One region of the Thermanaerosceptrum fracticalcis genome, then DNA from elsewhere that is predicted to be linked to it. Evidence: riboswitches for the same ligand, from Rfam matches in the RefSeq annotation. Region 1 holds a riboswitch; the other holds the start of a gene.

The links. A riboswitch is a leader RNA that binds a small molecule or an ion and turns the genes downstream of it on or off. The one in region 1 is predicted to bind molybdenum cofactor.
Region 2: linked by a shared signal. The riboswitch ahead of BR63_RS17970 (ABC transporter substrate-binding protein) and the one ahead of BR63_RS07805 (molybdopterin molybdotransferase MoeA) in region 1 are both predicted to bind molybdenum cofactor.

Annotation. Positions count from the first base shown of each region.
Region 1 covers NZ_CP045798.1:1,487,719-1,497,178, reverse strand. Annotated here, with positions in the region: gene BR63_RS07830 (MBL fold metallo-hydrolase) at 1-350, shown strand, start outside; gene BR63_RS07825 (hypothetical protein) at 423-587, opposite strand; gene BR63_RS07820 (YkoF family thiamine/hydroxymethylpyrimidine-binding protein) at 865-1,107, shown strand; gene BR63_RS07815 (GNAT family N-acetyltransferase) at 1,234-1,668, shown strand; gene BR63_RS07810 (HesA/MoeB/ThiF family protein) at 1,874-2,611, shown strand; molybdenum cofactor riboswitch at 2,627-2,744, shown strand; gene BR63_RS07805 (molybdopterin molybdotransferase MoeA) at 2,810-4,036, shown strand; gene BR63_RS07800 (molybdopterin biosynthesis protein) at 4,049-5,956, shown strand; gene BR63_RS07795 (ABC transporter permease) at 5,982-6,674, shown strand; gene BR63_RS07790 (ATP-binding cassette domain-containing protein) at 6,680-7,378, shown strand; gene moaA (GTP 3',8-cyclase MoaA) at 7,393-8,385, shown strand; partial or broken gene mobB (molybdopterin-guanine dinucleotide biosynthesis protein B) at 8,399-8,860, shown strand; gene moaC (cyclic pyranopterin monophosphate synthase MoaC) at 8,903-9,385, shown strand.
Region 2 covers NZ_CP045798.1:3,541,879-3,551,338, forward strand. Annotated here, with positions in the region: gene BR63_RS17930 (acyl-CoA dehydrogenase) at 1-274, shown strand, start outside; gene BR63_RS17935 (electron transfer flavoprotein subunit beta/FixA family protein) at 341-1,123, shown strand; gene BR63_RS17940 (electron transfer flavoprotein subunit alpha/FixB family protein) at 1,139-2,074, shown strand; gene BR63_RS17945 (FAD-dependent oxidoreductase) at 2,086-3,387, shown strand; gene BR63_RS17950 (ferredoxin family protein) at 3,384-3,671, shown strand; partial or broken gene BR63_RS17955 (hydrolase) at 3,732-3,909, opposite strand; gene BR63_RS17960 (amidase) at 4,094-5,404, shown strand; gene BR63_RS17965 (hypothetical protein) at 5,515-5,706, opposite strand; molybdenum cofactor riboswitch at 5,923-6,041, shown strand; gene BR63_RS17970 (ABC transporter substrate-binding protein) at 6,225-7,061, shown strand; gene BR63_RS17975 (DUF5058 family protein) at 7,306-8,004, shown strand; gene BR63_RS17980 (hypothetical protein) at 8,029-8,709, shown strand; gene BR63_RS17985 (M20 metallopeptidase family protein) at 8,743-9,460, shown strand, end outside.

The DNA of each region.
Region 1 (9,460 bases):
AGGACTCCCTCGCCGATGACCAGTTTATTTTAGTCTTGACAAAACAGGGCCCGGTTTTGATTTTAGGCTGTACACACGCAGGGCTAGCCAATACCCTGGCCTATGCCCAAAGACTGGCGGGTGGACAGAGGATTTTTGCTGTCCTGGGAGGTATGCACCTTGCGGAGGCCAAACCCGCTGTGATTGAGAATAATATAAATATTATCCGGGAAAGTGGTATAGAATATGTCATACCACTACACTGCACAGGGTTTCACGCTATGTCTCGATTGTACCAGGTTTTTGATCCCAAGTTTAAAGAGGGCAAAGTGGGTATGAAAATTAGTTTTAGCGAATTATTATGTTCATAAACATAAAAAAGTGAAGGCCGTCCCCGGGGGACGGCTTTTAACAAAGGAAGATATTAATGCAAAATCCACAAACTAGCGGCGAACCGTGGGTCTAAAATTGTCTAAAACTCCGAGCACAACATGGGCCAGGCCGAAACCTGCTATGCCTGCACCCAGACTTCCCCCAACTAAAGCCCCGACTCCGGTTACAGCAGCACCTACTCCTGTAACAATCCAGCCCGTAGTGTTCTTTTGCATTAATTTCACCTCCCTAGCATTATTATTTCTTCTTCCCGGGTGATTATGAGGAGTTTTTTTCTATGCCGGGATAACTAAATGCATATTTAAGGTAAATTGAGTTAAAGTTAAATAGTGTCCAAAAAAATCCCGGGATAAAAGAGTCTGGTTAGTCCTTCCACCGGATGCAGAGAAATTCTCCCCCCGGGATTTTTCTTTTTTGCCTTACTTATGATGTATAGAAAAAAAGGGAATTACCAAACAATACTGATGTAAAAGCATACGAGGAGGTAAAAACATGAAAATATGTGCCGAAGTATCCTTATACCCGCAAAAAACCAATAAGGCCTCGGAGATTATTAATGATTCCCTGGAAGCTATTAAAACCAGCGGAGTAGAATATGAGGTTGGCTCTATGTCTACCCACCTGCATGGTGAGGAAGGTGCTGTATGGCGCAGTCTGATGACCATGTTTAACACAGCGGATAAAGAGGGAGAAGTAAGTATGGTGGTGACCGTAACCAACTCCGCTCATAACTAGTTGGAGAAATGGTCGTAAAGTGGTAATATTATACTTGTGTTATCTAAACAGAAGGAAATATCCTTCTGTTTCTTTATAGCAGGAGTCTATTATGTACTTTTGTTTCAATTAAGGACGGTGTAGAGAATGGTGGAGATAAGAGAAGCAGAGTTAGGCGATATTGAGGCAATCATTATACTGGTTGGCGAACTGGGATATACCATGACCAGGGAAGAAGAAAGAGATGTTCTCCGGTACATGATAGAAAATCCCGATTATTATGTGTATCTGGCCATATACCAGGGGGAAATAGTGGGGCTGGTCAGCTTTAACATAAAATATTATCTGCATAAAGCCAGGCCAGTGGCTTACATCGGCAGCATGGTGGTAAAAGAAGGCTTGCGCTCGCTGGGTATTGGAAAAATGCTTATGGCCAAGGTGGAGGAAATTGCCCTAATAAGAAATTGTCTTAGTATCCAGCTCAATAGTAACAAAAGAAGGGTCAGGGCCCACGAATTTTATCGAAAATTAGGTTATAGCGAAGTCTCTTTGAAGTTTGAAAAAATATTAAAAGAAGAATAGTCAACTGTCAGTGATTGAGATGATTAGGTGAACCGATGACCCAAACAAGATGTATGTTATATGTGGGTATCGGATAGCTCTTGGCCTGTTACTTTTTGGGGCTGCCCCTCTTATACCTGTTAAAACGTTACAACTGGGATAGGATTAGCAGGATTTTTCTTATGGACGTGGAATACCTTTAAAAAGCTAGTTTGGGGGAATAAGCATGACTGAGTATCCAAAAGAATTTTTGCGTTACGAGCGGCAGTTGATTCTTCCCCAGGTAGGCGAAGATGGTCAAAGAAAACTGTTGTCGGCCAAGGTCCTGGTCGTAGGAACAGGCGGATTGGGCTCCCCAGTTTTATATTATCTGGCGGCGGCAGGAGTAGGGACCCTGGGATTGGTAGACAGTGATACCGTAGAGATAACTAACCTTAATCGCCAGATTATTCACTGGGAAAAAGACTTATCCAGGCCTAAGGTTATTTCGGCCCGAGAGAAACTAGAGGCCTTTAACTCCCAGCTTAAAATAAACACCTATCAAATGCTTTTTGATCCCCATACTGCCCGGGAAATCATTCCCCAGTATGATCTTGTCATTGCCGCTGTTGACAATTTAGAAACTCGCCGGGTAATCAATGAGGTCTGTTTCGCCCTGGAAAAACCCTGGATTGAAGGCGGCGTTAAAGATTTTGCCGGGCTTATCACCACTTTTCGTCCTCCCCAGGGACCTTGTTACCAGTGCCTTTATCCCGACGTAAATCTCCGGGAGAAGAGACCTATAGGGCTTATGGGTGTAATGCCCGGAGTGATTGGGGTACTGCAGGCCCAGGAAGCCATCAAACTCATCCTGGGAATTGGCACACCTTTGGCAGGGAGACTTCTAATTTTCGATGCCCTGGAAACAAGGTTTGAGACCATTACTTTAGCTCGTAATCCTCAATGTCCTATCTGCAGCCACTAAATTTTTCACAAAGAGAATAAAAGATAACTCCGAACTCACAATACCTAAGGGAAACTATGGTATTTGAGTCAATGGGTACCAGGAGAAATTCTGCTGCCTCCCGTGTTTGGAAAGGAGATTTGCTTCATAGTGATTTCACTGCCGGCATCTTTCCGAGGGAGGGAAAATGCTGGCAATTATTTTTATTGAGGTGATAATGTGCGCCTTTTGCAAGTTACTTCACCGGAAGATGTACTAAGAATTATCAGGGAAAATTTTTCCTCTTTAGGTGGGGAAACCGTAGAGATTAAACATGCAGGGCAGCGTGTCGTGGGCAGCGATGTGATTGCCCCGGAAGATGTGCCCGGTTTTGACCGTTCCACAGTAGATGGCTATGCGCTGAGGGCTTGCGACAGTTTTGGCGCCGGTGAAGCCATGCCGGCCTTGCTCAACCTTGGAGGTGAGGTACGGATGGGTGAAGCAGCGCCTCACCTCCCCCTGGGAGCCTGCATCTATGTACCCACCGGGGGGATGATCCCTGAGGGTGCAGATGCAGTGGTCATGCTGGAAGATACGGAGGTTTTGGGGGATATCGTCAATTGTTACCGGCAAGTGGCTCCGGGAGAAAACATCATCAGGCGGGGAGAAGATATCAGCCGGGGGGAAGTAATCTTGAAAAAGGGACGCCTGCTGCGTGCTCCGGAAATCGGGGTACTTGCATCCCTGGGCATCACAGACCTTCAGGTGACAGTAAAACCCAGGGTAGGCATCCTCTCCACGGGTGATGAAATCGTTCCCTATACGACGGCTTCACTGCCGCCCGGGCAAGTCCGGGACAGTAATGCTTTAGCTGTAGGTGAACTGGCCCGGCAAAAAGGTGCGGAAATTATCTACGGAGGTATTCTGCAGGATTCCTATGAGATTTTTAAATCCGGGGTGGAAGAATTACTAGAGCAGGTAGATTTTCTCGTTCTTTCCGGAGGAAGTTCCGTGGGCACCAGGGATTTTACTGCCCAGGTGCTGGAGGAACTGGGCAAACCGGGTCTTTTGGTGGAAGGGGTAGCCATACAGCCGGGAAAACCGACACTTCTGGCCAAGTGCCGGGAGAAACCCGTCCTGGGTCTTCCTGGGCATCCCGTTTCCGCTTTAAATATTTTTGCCTTGTTCGGTACAGCCATTATTGACAGGTTATTAGGCAGAGAGGAACAGGAATTCTTAGCCACGGTGAAAGCGCGCTTAAGCAAAAATATACCCTCACGTACGGGAAGAACGGACTTTGTGCGAGTTAAACTCAGTAAAAAAGATAATGTGACAGAAGCCACGCCCGTTTTTGGCCGTTCTGGGCTCTTACGGACTTTAGCCGATGCTCAGGGGCTTGTGATTGTCCCGGCTCAGAGTGAGGGCGTCCTGGCCGGTTCCGAGGTAGACGTCATTTTATGGGAATAGGTGGTGGAAGATGTGCGGAAAATCTATTTAAACAATACACTACGGAGCCAGGCAAAACAGATACTCCTGGAAAAGGTTGATTTTACGCCTAAGAAAGAAACGATACCCGTTACTGCCGCCTTAGGCCGGGTCACAGCTGAGGCGCTTTTTGCTGAATGCTCCATGCCCTCTTATCCTGCCTCGGCCATGGACGGGATTACGGTAAAGGCCCAGGAGACTTATGGGGCTAATGACCAGAATCCTCTTGTCCTTACCGAAGGGAAAAATTATCTGGTGGTGGATACGGGAGACCCCATACCCGAAGGTTTTGATGCCGTCATCAAGATAGAGGATGTCCAGCCTATCGGAGAAAACCAGGTGGAAATCATGGCTCCCGCCGCTCCCTGGCAGCATGTGCGCCCTGTAGGTGAGGATGTGGTGGCGGGAGAAATTATTGTACCTGCTTTTCATTATTTGACTCCCCCCGATTTAGGGGCTATTCTGGCAGGTGGTAAAGAACAAATAAAAGTTTTAGCCAAACCCAAGGTGACCATTATACCTACCGGGGATGAACTGGTAACACCGGGCACCAGGGCCAAAGTTGGAGAGATTATTGAGTTTAACGGTACCGTCATAGCCAATTATCTCAGGCAGTGGGGAGCCGAACCTTACCTCCATGAAATAGTGAGAGATAAGCTCCGGAATTTAAAACAGGCTGTAGAGGAGGCTTTGCCCCACTCCGATGTGGTTATCATTAACGCGGGGTCTTCCGCCGGCCGGGAAGATTTTACCGTCCATGTCATTGAGTCAATGGGAGAGGTTCTGGTGCACGGCATTGCCACGCGTCCCGGTAAGCCAACTATCCTTGGCATTATAGAAGGAAAGCCTGTCATCGGTTTACCGGGGTATCCCGTTTCCGCTTATCTGGCTTTAGACTGGTTTGTCAAACCCCTCATTTATAAATACCTGCACCTGGCTGAACCCCAACGTCCCCGGCTCAAAGCCAAACTGGGGCGCCGCATTGTTTCCGAGATGGGCAGCGAAGAATTCGTCCGCATGACGGTGGGATTTATCAATGGTAATTATGTGGCCAATCCCCTGAACCGTGGGGCGGGAGTAACCATGTCCCTGGTGAAAGCCCATGGGTTGCTTACCATACCGGCGGAATCCCTGGGTTATGAGCAGGGAGAAGAAGTGGAAATAGAGCTCCTGCGCCCGGAACAGGAATTAAAAAACACCCTGGTGGCTGTAGGCAGCCATGATTTAACCCTTGATCTTTTAGCTACCGCTTTAAGGCGTATTGATCCCAGGCTCTTTTTATCTTCCTCCCATGTAGGCAGTATGGGGGGAATGATGGCAATCAAGAAAGGTGAAGCTCATCTGGCCGGAGTCCACCTCTTCGACAGCCAGACAGGGGAGTACAATATTCCCTATTTAGAAAAGTATTTAGGGGGAGAAAATGTTATCCTGGTAAACCTGGTGTACAGGATGCAAGGGTGGATGGTTTCCCCGGGTAACCCCTTGGATATCCGGAATGTTAGAGATATTGTAAGGACCAGGGCTCTCTTTATCAACAGGCAGAAGGGTGCGGGAACCCGCCTGCTTTTCGATTATCTATTGCAGCAAGAAGGCATAAGCACTAGTGAAATACTGGGTTACCACCGTGAAGAGTATTCCCACTTGAATGTAGCCGCCGCAGTGGCTGCGGGAACGGCTCAGGTGGGATTGGGTATTCTCTCTGCGGCCCGGGCCTATCACCTGGATTTCGTTCCCGTGGGTGAAGAACGTTATGACCTGTTGATGACCAGGGATTTTTATCATTCTTCCCTGGGACAGACTTTGTTACAGGTGATCAAAGATCCCGTTTTTCAACAAGAAGTAGAAACACTGGGTGGATACAGCATGCGAGACGCGGGAAAAGTCATGTACGGGTATGTGTAATGCCCTGTCCCCCAGGGAAAGGTAGATGAATTTGCTGGGAGAAGCTTTATACAAAGCATTAGAACTTATTTTTTCGGGAGATAGGGAGCTTTATCAGGTTATTGGCCGGTCTCTTTATATATCCATCACAGCGGTTGTCCTGGCCGGTATCTTTGGCATACCGGTGGGGCTGTTCTTAGGTCTTAGGAATTTTCGCGGAAAAAGTATCATTCTTAAAATATTGTACGTGGCTATGGGCCTCCCGCCTGTCTTTGTGGGCCTCCTGGTCTTTCTTTTACTCTCACGCAGCGGCCCCATAGCACCTTACTTTTATATCCTTTTCACACCGTTAGCCATGATTTTAGCCCAGTTTATCCTGGCTTTTCCTATTGTGGTGGGATTAACGATTTTGGCAGTAGCGGGAAAAGCCGAGATGGTGCTCATGACAGCCCGTGGTTTAGGGGCCAGCCCCAGGCAGGCGTTATTGACCCTGGTTACGGAATTAAAGGTAGCGCTGGTCACTGCCCTGGTCACGGCTTTTGGCCGGGTCATTGCCGAGGTAGGCGCAGTGATGCTGGTGGGAGGAGATATTAAAGGCTATACCCAGGTCCTAACCACCGCCATTGTCCTGGAGACCCGCCGGGGCAACTTTTCCCTGGCCATTGCTTTAGGGCTGGTTCTTCTACTGCTGTCTTTTATCGTGAACAGCCTGTTGTATGCCTGGCAGTACCGGAGGTGAGGAGGATGCTGGAAATAAAAGATATTTCCCAGTGCTACGGCCAACACTGGGTGTTAAAGGAGATTAATTTTACTTTTACAGAGGGTAGGATTTACGGGATTATCGGACCCAACGGTGCAGGAAAAAGTACACTCCTCCGGGTACTTACCGCTATGGAAAAGCCCCGGGCAGGTGAGATTTGGTGGGAGAAGAAACTCTTAACCCAGCCTATACCTGAAATCACCTGCATGTGGCAGAAGCCTTACCTTTTCCAAACCACGGTCAAAGAAAACCTGCTCTACGGTTTAAAAATCAGGAAGTGGCCCCAAAGAGAACAGAACGAGAGGCTAGAATATCTTCTCGATAAATTCCGTCTTAGGGAGTATAAGCATAAATACGCAGAGGCCCTGTCAGGTGGGGAAGGAGCCCGGGTAGCCCTGGCCAGGGCCATAGCCCCCCGGCCCCGCCTCCTGGTCCTGGATGAACCGGCAGCCAATCTGGATCCGGGGCATACAGGTCTTTTGGAAAATATCCTTAAGGAAATCTGCCGGGCGGAGGGGATGGCGGCCATTGTGGTTACCCATGATATGTTCCAGGCCAAACGGCTGGCCGATATCACGCTCTTTTTAAGTGAAGGAAGATTGATTGAAGCGGGAACTACCGATTTACTCTTTACTCAGCCACAGTCGGAAAAGACACGCAAGTTTATTTCGGGGGAAATATAGGTGGGGGTATGTAAATGATGAAGTTATTGGAAGACAGGTACGGGCGAAGGCATGATTATCTCCGGATTTCCGTAACGGACCGCTGTAACCTGCGCTGTGTTTACTGCATGGGACCGGAAGGGGTCAAACTCCTTGAGCACCGGCAGATTCTAAGCTATGAGGAGATTCTTAAAATAGTAAGAGCAGCGGCCGAAGTGGGTGTAAAAAAAATCCGGATTACCGGGGGGGAACCCCTGGTGCGCAAAGGTATAGAATACCTCATCAAAAAGATTGCGGAAACTCCCGGTATCGAGGATATAGCCATGACGACCAACGGCCTCCTCCTGGAAGAGAAGGCTCTTGCCTTAAAAGAGGCCGGTCTAAAACGTGTCAATGTAAGTCTTGATTCCTTAAAGCCTGAGACTTACAGCCAGGTCACCAGGGGTGGGGATCTTAATAAAGCCCTGGCCGGCATTAAAGCAGCCCTTCATTACCGGTTGACCCCCGTAAAAATAAATGTAGTGCTTATGAAAGGGATTAACGATGAGGAAATTGACGATTTTCTCCGTTTAACCCTGGAATACCCCCTGCACGTGAGATTTATTGAATACATGCCCATAGATGCCCATGATATCGCCTGGGAGGGAAAATATCTTTCTCTCCAGGCCGTCAAAGAAAGGGCCAGCACCCTGGGCTTGCCTCTGGAGTCTATAGAAGTTAGAGGCTGTGGTCCTGCCGAGATGTTTAAACTTCCCGGTGCCCTGGGCTCCGTTGGTCTTATACATCCTGTCAGTAAACATTTTTGTTTTAGTTGCAACAGGCTGCGTCTCACAGCTGACGGGTATTTAAAACCCTGTCTTTACTGGCAGGAGGAACTGCCTGTGCGTCCCGTCCTTAATGACAAGGAGGCCTTACAGGAATTATTCCGGAAAGCTCTGGATGTAAAAAGACAGCAACATACCATGAGCCCCCAAAGAAACCGCGATCTGGAAGAAGACAGGCGCGGCATGTCTAAGGTTGGTGGGTGAGGAGGATGTATTTATGACAGTACCGATGGTATCTATTGTGGCCCGTGCTTCGGGGACAGGTAAGACTACAGTCATGGAACAGTTAATCAGTGAATTAATTAAACTGGGTTACAGGGTGGGCGCTATTAAAAACGATGCCCATGGGTTCCAGTTGGATCATCCCGGCAAAGATTCCTGGCGCTTTGCCCAGGCCGGGGCCAGGGCGATAGCCATTATCTCTTCGGAAAAGTATGCCATCATCCAGCAGACACCGGCCCGCAGAAACCTGGACGATATAGGGTCATTGCTGCAGGATGTAGACATCATTCTCATCGAAGGATACAAGTGGGGAAATAAGCCCAAGATTGAAGTGATCAGGCAGGAAACAGGAAAAGAAATCGTCGCTCCCTTGGAGGACCTGGCAGCGGTGGTAACGGATATAGCTGATTTGGAAGCCCCTGTGCCTACTTTTTCTTTTGACCGCATAAACCTTCTGGCAGAGTTTGTTGCCGCAAAATATCTGAAAACCAAACCACCTCTGGCGGAGTTGACCCATTTTGATGTTCACGGCCGGGCCCATATGGTGGATGTATCGGAAAAAAATGTGACCCAGCGAGAAGCTGTGGCCAGGGGTGAAATTTCCATGAACAGGTATACTTTTGCCCTGGTGAAGGCAGGGAGAATGGCCAAAGGCGATGTCCTGGCAGTAGCTCAGGTGGCCGCTATTATGGGTGTTAAGGAAACCAGCCGTTTGATACCCATGTGTCATCCTCTCTTTGTGAGTGGCGTTTCCGTAGACTTTAACCTGGATGAGAACGAGCATAAAATTGAGGTGACCGTAAAAGTAAAGACTTCGGGCCAGACAGGCGTTGAAATGGAGGCCTTAACAGGCGTAAACGTGGCCCTTTTAACCATTTATGATATGTGTAAAGCAGTGGATAAAGAGATGGTCATGGGAAATATCCGGCTGCTTGAGAAGAAAGGCGGGCGTTCCGGGCATTTTCAGAGGGAAACACCTTAAGTTTTTACGCATAGGTATTTTTATGGTAGTCGGATAGCGGTAATCGGAAGGCGAATGCCGCGGAAGCGGCTATAA
Region 2 (9,460 bases), 1.8 Mb from region 1:
TACCCAGATCCAGGCAGCCCGTCACCTGGTCTACCATGCCGCTTTCCTCAAGGGTAGTGACCAGCCTCATACTAAGGAAGCTTCCATGGCTAAATTACATGCCTCCGAAACCGCTATGCAGGTAACGATTAAAGCCGTACAGATCCATGGCGGTCACGGTTACACCACGAACTACCCCGTGGAACGCCATCTGCGGGATGCCAAGATTACCGAAATCTACGAAGGAACTTCAGAAGTGCAGCGTATGGTCATTGCCTCTAATATTTTACGGTAATCAAAAGAAAAAAAGGTTTTCGGTCAGCCCAGGCTGGCCGAAAACTTAGTTGCGGAGGAGAGGAATATGCCCAACATAATTGCCTGTTACAAATGGGTTATCGATGAAGCCGACATCAAAGTGGATGCAAAGACCCGGGAGCTCCAATTCGACCGGGTCAACTACAAAATCAGCGAATACGACCGTAACGCCATTGAAGAAGCGGTCAAAATCTGTGAAGCTCAGGGAGGAGAGGTTATAGCCCTGACAGCCGGTACGGAAAAAGCCAGGGCTTCCTTAAAAGATGCTCTTTCCCGGGGGCCTGCCCAGGCTATCTATGTGAATGATGAGCTTTTAGGCAATGCTGATGCCTTTATCACCGCCCGTGTCCTGGCCAAAGCTGTGGCCAAGGTGCCTGATTATCAAATGATTATCTGCGGCGAAGGTTCCAGCGACCAGTACAACCAGCAGGTAGGCCCCCAGTTGGCCGCTCTCTTAGGAATTCCCGCCATTACCTTTGTCAACAAACTTACCGTCTTACCCGATAAAGTAGTGGCCGAGCGCAAACTGGAAGACGGCATCGAAGTGGTGGAGGCCGCTTATCCTGTCCTCGTCACCGTTCTGCCCGACATTAACAAGGCCCGTATTCCCAGCCTTAAACAGATCCTGGGCGCCAGCAAAAAACCGGTCAAGGAGATTAAACTTCCGGAACTGGTACTTACGCCAGAAGAACTCAAACCCCGTTTTAAGGTAGCCAGTACCTTAGCTTACGTCATGGCCAGGAAACAGCAGAGAATCACCGGTGACAGCATAAACGAAATGGCAGAAAAAGCAGCGGCTGCACTAATCAAAGAAGGCGTCGTGGGTTAGGAGGGAGGAAAAGCAATGAACATCTGGGTAATAGCCGAACAACAAGAACTGGCCCTGGAACTGACAGGGGCAGCCCGTACCCTTTCGGGAACAGCGGGTGAAGTTATCACCGTCCTCACGGGGACAGAAGCCCAGGCCCAAATGGCAGTAAAAAGTGGTGCCAGCAAATGTTACTACATAAATGGGGAGATGCCCTTAGAAAACTATGCTGAGTCTTTGGCCAAAGCCCTCAAAACAGCCAAACCAAGACTCATTCTCATAGGAGCTACCAGAAGAGGCAAAGACCTGGCTGCTAAAATCGCTGCTCTCCTGGGTGTGGGTTGTGCCACCGACGGCAAAAACATAGAATTTACCGCCGAAGGCGTAAAAATAGAAAGAATGGTCTACGGAGGCTTGGCCGTCAGTACTTTGATCTCCCAGGAAGAAACCGTAATTGTCACCGTTCCTCCCAAGACCTATGAAGCTCCCGCCCAAGAGGAAAGAACAGGAGAAGTGAAAGCCTTTACCGGCCAGCCCAGTACTAAGGTAAAAGTCGTGGAAAAACGCGCTAAGCCCAAAGATGCTGTCAATATCGCTGATGCAGCCGTCGTTGTGGGTGTAGGCCGCGGTTTTGCCAAACAGGAAGACCTTAAACTGGCCGAAGACTTGGCCAAAGTCTTAGAGGGAGAACTAGGCTGCAGCCGTCCTGTAGCCGAAGACCTCCACTGGCTGCCTGAAGACCGTTACATCGGCATCTCCGGTCAAAACATCAAACCCGGCCTTTACCTCTCCTTAGGTATTTCCGGGCAAGTCCAGCACATCTCCGGCATCCGTGATGCCAAAATCATCTTTGCCGTAGACAAAAACGAAAATGCGCCCATCTTCCAGAATGCCGACTACTACATCGTCGGTGACCTCTACCAGGTCGTACCCGCCCTGGAAGAAGCCTGCAAGAAGGCCCTCAACAAATAGGGGGATGAAACATGAGCGAAGAAAGATTTGACTGTATCATCGTGGGGGCAGGGCCGGCGGGCAGCGCCGCCGCCCTTACCCTGGCCCGGGCCGGCCTCGAAGTCCTCGTCATCGAAAGAGGCCTGCAAGCCGGCAGCAAAAACATGACAGGAGGCAGGCTCTACGCCCACGCCCTGCAAAAAATAATCCCCAACTTCTGGGAAGAAGCACCCGTCGAAAGACGGGTTGTCAAAGAAACCATCACTATGATCACGCCTTCCGGCAGTGTTTCCCTGGACTACAAGAGCCAGCGCTACAACCAGGAACCCTACCACTCCTTTACAGTCCTAAGAGCCCAATTCGACCAGTGGCTGGCCACTAAAGCCGAAGAAGCCGGGGCCGTCATCGCCACCGGCGTCAGAGTCGATGACCTTTTACGGGATGACCAGGGTAAAATCATTGGCGTCATTGCCGGCGAAGACCAAATGCTGGCCAACGTCGTCATCGCCGCCGACGGAGTCAACTCCCTTTTAGCCCAGAAAGCGGGCCTAAGGGGCGAACTCAAAGACATTCACGTGGCCACAGGCGTCAAAGAAGTCATCGAACTGCCAAGACAAGTAATAGAGGACCGCTTCCAGCTCACAGGAGAAGAAGGGGCTGCTCAGCTCTTTGTGGGCCGGTGCACCCAAGGAATCCAGGGCGGCGGTTTCCTCTACACCAACAAAAACACCATCTCCATAGGTCTCGTCATTACCTCCGGGGCTATAGGAAAAAGCAAAATAAAAATTGCTGACTTAATCGAAGAATTCAAGACCCACCCCAACATCGCTCCTCTCGTAACCGGGGGTAAAGTCGTCGAATACTCGGCCCATTTAGTACCCGAAGGCGGCCTAAATATGCTGCCTGCCCTCTATACAGACGGGCTTTTAATCGCCGGTGATGCCGCAGGTTTAGTCTTAAACACCGGCTACATGGTCAGGGGCATGGATTTAGCCATCTACTCCGGCATCGCTGCTGCTCAGACCGTCATCAAAGCCAAAGAAAAAGAAGACTATTCCAAAACATCCTTAAGTCATTACCAGGAACTTCTTAAAAACAGCTTTGTTATGAAAGACCTGGAGACCTACAAAAATGCCCCGGCCTTCATGGAACAGACCACCCGGATCTTCACCACCTATCCGCAATTAGCCGACAACATCCTCTACAAACTGTTTACCGTATACGGTACTCCCGCCCAGCATCTTTTACCCATGGTCATGGGCGAACTCAAGAAGAATAATATATCCATCTTTGATTTGGTCAAAGACGGTATAAAGGGGGTCAGGGCCCTATGAAGAAACTCTCCATCGAAGAACGCCTGGGTTTCAACAAATTCAATGTGGACGATGATGAAGCCCATATCACTATAAACAAAGAAATCTGCCGCACCTGTACGGAAAAGCCCTGTCTTTATGCCTGTCCTGCCCTTTTATACAACTTAAACGAAGCGGGAGAAATGACCTTTGATTATGCGGGATGCCTGGAATGTGGGACCTGTCGGGTGGTTTGTCAAAAGCAAGGGGCCATCCAGTGGAATTATCCCCGGGGAACCTTTGGGGTCCAGTTCAGGTATGGGTAGGTGGAATAGGGAAAGAAAATAACCCATTGGATTCTTAAATCCCAATGGGTTATTTTTAATTTATATATTTCCTTTTAAACCGATTTCCTCCGCTACTTTTTGCATCCCTGTTTATTGTTTCTTCAATTATATAATCTAAATCCATGCCTAACATTTGTGCTCCCTGTTCAATTATTTCCCGATTGACACCGGCAGCAAATCCTTTTTGTTTCCATTTCTTTTTAACTGATGCCACAGTTGTTGATATAACTCCATAATTTCCTTATACAGTTAATGGGGTTGGCATTATATTTGTTCGCACATAATGACGTTAGTAAAAGGAATAAATTAGTATTTGGGAGGAAGACGACCTTGTGTGTAGAAGTAAAAGGGATAAGATTACTGTATTATATAGTTATTAAAGATAACAAGGAGGACTCTGTATGTATATTTCCCCTGCTTCTCTCCCCGGGACTGTGGCTGAATTAAGAAGTGGACAGCTTGACCTTCTTAAGTATGTTAACGAGATTTGTGACCGCATTGAAGTCATTGAGCCCCATATTCAGGCCCTGATCCCCGAACCCGACCGGCGAAGTCGCCTTTTAAAGGAGGCTGAAGCTTTGCAAAACATGTATCCCGACTCCAATAAAAGGCCTCCCCTCTACGGGGTGTTAGTGGGCGTTAAGGATATTTTCCGTACCAAAGGGTTTCCTACCAGGGCCGGTGCCCAGCTCCCTCCGGAACTGTTTGAGGGTCCGGAGGCAGAGTGTGTTAAAAGACTGCGGGAAGCCGGGGCTTTAATCCTGGGAAAAACTGTAACCACTGAGTTCGCCTTCTTTGCGCCAGGACCTACCCGCAACCCCTATAATCCGGAGCACACTCCGGGGGGATCCAGCAGTGGTTCGGCAGCCGCTGTGGCTGCAGGTTTTTGTCCCCTGGCTCTGGGTACCCAGACCATTGGCTCGGTTATCCGTCCCGCTGCTTTCTGTGGCATAGTGGGTTTTAAGCCCAGCTACGACAGGATTCCCAGTGAAGGGCTCATTTACTTTTCGCCTTCCCTCGACCATGTGGGTCTTTTTACCCAGGATGTAGAGGGGATGAACCTGGCAGCTTCGATTTTGTGTTACGACTGGGAGCCTGCCGCTCCAGGGGAAGAGATTGCAAAATTGCCGGTACTGGGGGTGCCGGAAGGTTCTTATCTGGCTCAAGCCAGTGAGGAGGGGCTTAAGGCTTTTGAGGCTCAATTGAAGATGTTGGTAAAGGGAGGTTATGAGATTAAGAGGGTACCTGCTTTCGAAAATATTAAGGAGATCAACCTGCTGCACAGGCGGATGGCTTTTGCCGAACTGGCCCAGATTCATGAGGAATGGTTTGCCAGATATGAAGACCTTTATCGCCCTCAAACAAAGGACGCTATTTTAACCGGTAAAGAAGTTGAGGAAGAAGAACTGAAGAGAGCCCGCGCCGGACGACTTGCTTTGCGGGAAGAATTAGAAGCATTAATGGCTGAACACGGTATAGACCTTTGGCTCAGTCCTGCTGCCGTTGGTTCGGCCCCCCAGGGTATTAGTGCTACGGGCGATCCCATTATGAATCTACCCTGGACTTATGCTGGTATGCCCACAATTACATTGCCTGCAGGGATGAGTGAGAGCAATTTACCACTTGGCTTACAATTTACCGCTCCTTTTATGGCCGATGAGCGGTTATTAGAATGGGCAAAAGGAGTGGAGATGGTCCTAAGAAGGTTATGAAAAAAGGGTTGAGATTTCTCAACCCTTTAAATATTACATTCTCCGGCTAATAACGATAAACTTTTTTGGCGGTTACCTCTTTATCCTCGTTGGTTAAGACTATCAGGTAGTCACCAACTTGATTTTAAGTTAGTGTATACTATTTCACGGAATAGATCGGCCTTTTCCAGTAGGAGCCGGTAAAAGACGATCACAAAGCCAGCGATAAAACCGATGAGGATTCCTTCCAGGAACAGCTTAAAACGGAAATCCATCCAGTGATTCAGGGTAGTAGAAGTTGAGCTGATTCTTTCTGATGCCACTTTAAAGCAACCTCCAGAAATCTAAGGTATAAAACGCACAATAAAAATTATATTCTTTATTAAAGGAATAATCAAATTTTAGAAATGACTCTAGTCAGGCTATATATAATCTTTAGTTTAGGTTATACCGGCATAATCAAATTATACGAATAATATACCTCGGCGAAACAAGTAAGAGATTGACAAGTATTCCCATGATGAAATACAATAACTATATAAACTACATATCTCCGAGCCTGGATTCCTGGGGACGGGGTCTATGGAGTACAGGCCGACAGGGTGTCACTGGAAACGGTGGTGCCTCCCGTGTGGAAAGGAGAACGCAAGGCTGATCCAGAGTGGATTGCTTTTTAAGGTTCTAAACGTCTTCTTTCGAAGGCGTTTTTTTGTACCTTAATTCTGCTCCTTTCCCTGAAAAGGGGCTTTTTTGTTGTCATATTTAATGTGAAGAGCGACAAACTCTTAAAGGGCAACAAAAAAGACCATAGCAACATCATTATTTACGAGGAGGAGTAAAGGTGAAAAAGGTTTTTAGTGTTTTGCTGACAGTCATTCTTCTTTTTTCCCTGGTCGCTTGCGGGAAAACGGCACCAAAGCAGGAAGCTCCTAAATCCGTAGAAGAAAACAAGACCATTGTCTTATCCACTACCACCAGTACCAAAGACTCAGGGCTTCTGGAAAAGCTGCTGCCTGTCTTTGAACAGAAGACGGGGTACCAAGTGAAAGTCCTTTCCCAGGGGACGGGTCAGGCCCTGAAAACAGGGGAACTGGGGGACTGCGACGTAGTTTTGGTTCACTCCAGGGCTGCGGAAGACAAGTTTGTGGCTGACGGCTTTGGGGTCAATCGGCGGGATGTCATGCACAATGACTTTGTGATTGTAGGACCGGAACACGACCCGGCTAAAATAAAAGGGCTTCCGGTGGTGGAAGCTCTAACGAGAATTGCTGAAATGAAAAAGACGGAATTTATCTCCCGCGGTGATGATTCCGGCACCCATAAAAAAGAACTGGAGTTGTGGACTAAGTCTGGAGTAAAGCCTGAAGGAAAATGGTATCTTTCTGTTGGTAAAGGTATGGGAGATACCCTGATTATGACTGACGAAAAACAAGGGTATACTTTGGCCGACCGGGGAACATATGCCAGTATGAAAGATAAGCTAAAACTGGTAGTTCTGGTCGAGGGTGTACCGGAACTTCTTAATCCTTACGGCATTATTGCCGTAAACCCAACCAGGCATCCTAAGGTTAACCATAATGGGGCTATTGCTCTAATCGAGTTTATCACTTCCCAGGAAGGGAAGGACATCATCAACGGTTACAAAGTAAACGGACAGCAGTTGTTTTTCGCCAAATAAATAGCGTGAGTACAGCCCCTCTTACGGGGCTTATTTTTTTTGTAGCCGAGAGACCTGGAAAATGTATTGGTGGCGGATTTACCAAAAAATGTTACTTATGTATTGTGAATACTATTAATTTATTGTAAAATAATTCGTACAGGAAAAAAATAATAATCTACAAAATTAAGAATATTGGGGGTGGTCAATTCTAAATTTAAAACTTTTTTCTCCCATTTTATTTTAATCTATGGAGGTGTTTATTTTGTCGCCAGAAATTTTAAAAATTGCTAATGAATTTGGGGTTTGGATTATTGCAGCTTTAGTTGTTTCGGTAGTAGCCATTCAGGCCATCTTGTATACCAGACTTGCTTATTCCACAGCAGAGAAACTGGGTATGAAAAAGGAGAAATGTAATATCGCTTTTAGAACAGGTCTCGTGACAGCCATTGGTCCTGTTATTGCTATCTTTATCGTCATGGTTGGGATGATGTCAGTTATCGGTGGCCCTATGAGTTGGCTCAGACTATCGATTATTGGAGCAGCTCCTACCGAATTAACGGCGGCCAGAGTAGGTGCGGAAGCTCTAGGTGTGGAATTTGGTTCAAAAAATTATAATTTGCTAGCACTGGCCACATCCTGGTGGACTATGGCTGTTAATGGTATAGGCTGGCTCCTCCTGGTAGGCTTATTTAGCCATAAGTTAGAGTCTTTAAGGGAGAAAATTGGCGGTGGTGACCCCAGGTGGTTAGGGCTCTTGAGTGGTGCAGCCATGTTGGGCGTTTTTGGCTATTTAAATTCCGCTGATGTGGTACAAGGTGGCGGTAAGTTAATTGCTGTAGTAGCCGGGGCTTTGTCCATGGTAGTCATGGTAAAAGTGACACAGAAGTATCCTAAGCTCAAGGAATTTTCTTTAGGTATAGCTATGCTGGTAGGGATGTTCAGCGCTATTATTTTTAGTTAGGTTATACGGAGGTGACAATTCGCTATGAATAATCAGGAATTTAATAAAATATGGAAACAACCGGTTATAAAAATTGGTGTTTTTACTCTGTTACTTACGGCAGCCTTGAGTTTTTTACCCGTAGGTTATCTCTACTTTGTCCATGGTGTGATTCCGGACCTGGCTTTAGCCTTAAAAGCCTGGGGGATGATTGCCGCTCTTTTTGGGGCATTTTATGTAGTTGAACCTGTATCTTATTATGCCGTTTTAGGTCTGGCTGGAACTTATATGTCCTTTTTAGCAGGTAATATTTCTAATCTGCGTTTACCCTGTGCTTCCATGGCCCTGGAAGTCACGGAAACAGAGCCCGGTACTAAAGAGGCTGAGGTTATTTCAACCTTGGGAATTGCCGGGTCTATTATTACGAACTTAATCGGGGTTACCATAGCCGCTTTTGTGGGCACCGCTTTGATAAAACTCTTCCCCCCTGTGGTTGCCAATGCTTTTAAGGTTTATACCGTTCCCGCTATTTTTGGTGCGGTCTTTGGCCAGTTTGCTTTCAGGTTTCCCAAATTAGGGGTTGTTGGTATCGGTATTCCTGTTATCTTGCGGCTAACCACTAAATTACCTGCGTGGGCCCTGATCATCGCGTCAGTTTTTGGTACCATTCTGGTAGCAAAAATCTTAAATGAGAGGGCTAAAAGGTCTGCCGGTACAACAGCTTAAGGCCTAAAAAATTACAAATAGGGAGTGAATGTAATGCTTAATATTGTAGATGAGGCTAAAAGTCTTCAAAATGAAATAGTGAGCTGGCGCAGAGAACTGCACCAGATCCCGGAAGTAGGCTTAGAAACACCGCAAACCGCCGCTTATGTGGCTGCAAAATTAGGAGAAATGGGTATCGCATACAAAACTAATGTGGGCGGGCATGGTGTAGTTGGTTTAATTAAAGGACAAGGCGAAGGTAAAACCATAGCTTTAAGAGCTGATATGGACGGTTTAGCCATCAAGGAAGAAACAGGGTTACCCTTTGCCTCCACCAATGGCAATATGCATGCTTGCGGCCATGACGCGCATACAGCCATGCTCCTTGGGGCTGCCAAAATCCTCAATGCTCATCGTGACCAGCTAAAGGGTAATGTAAAACTTATTTTTCAACCTGGTGAAGAAGGACCCGGGGGGGCCAAACCCATGATTGATGACGGAGTCCTGGAAAACCCAAAGGTTGAAGCTGTTTTGGGACTACATATCGGTACTATCTTTAAGGAAATCGGCACGGGACAGATAGGGGTAAGTTATGGGAATCTAATGGCTTGTCTTGACCAATTTTCCATTAAAATCAAGGGTAAGGGCTGTCATGGGGCCATGCCGGATACCGGGGTTGACCCTATCGTCATCACGGGTCAGGTCTTAAGCGCTCTCCAAACTATTGTCAGCAGGGAGGTAAAACCGGTAAACCCGGCAGTAGTCACCATAG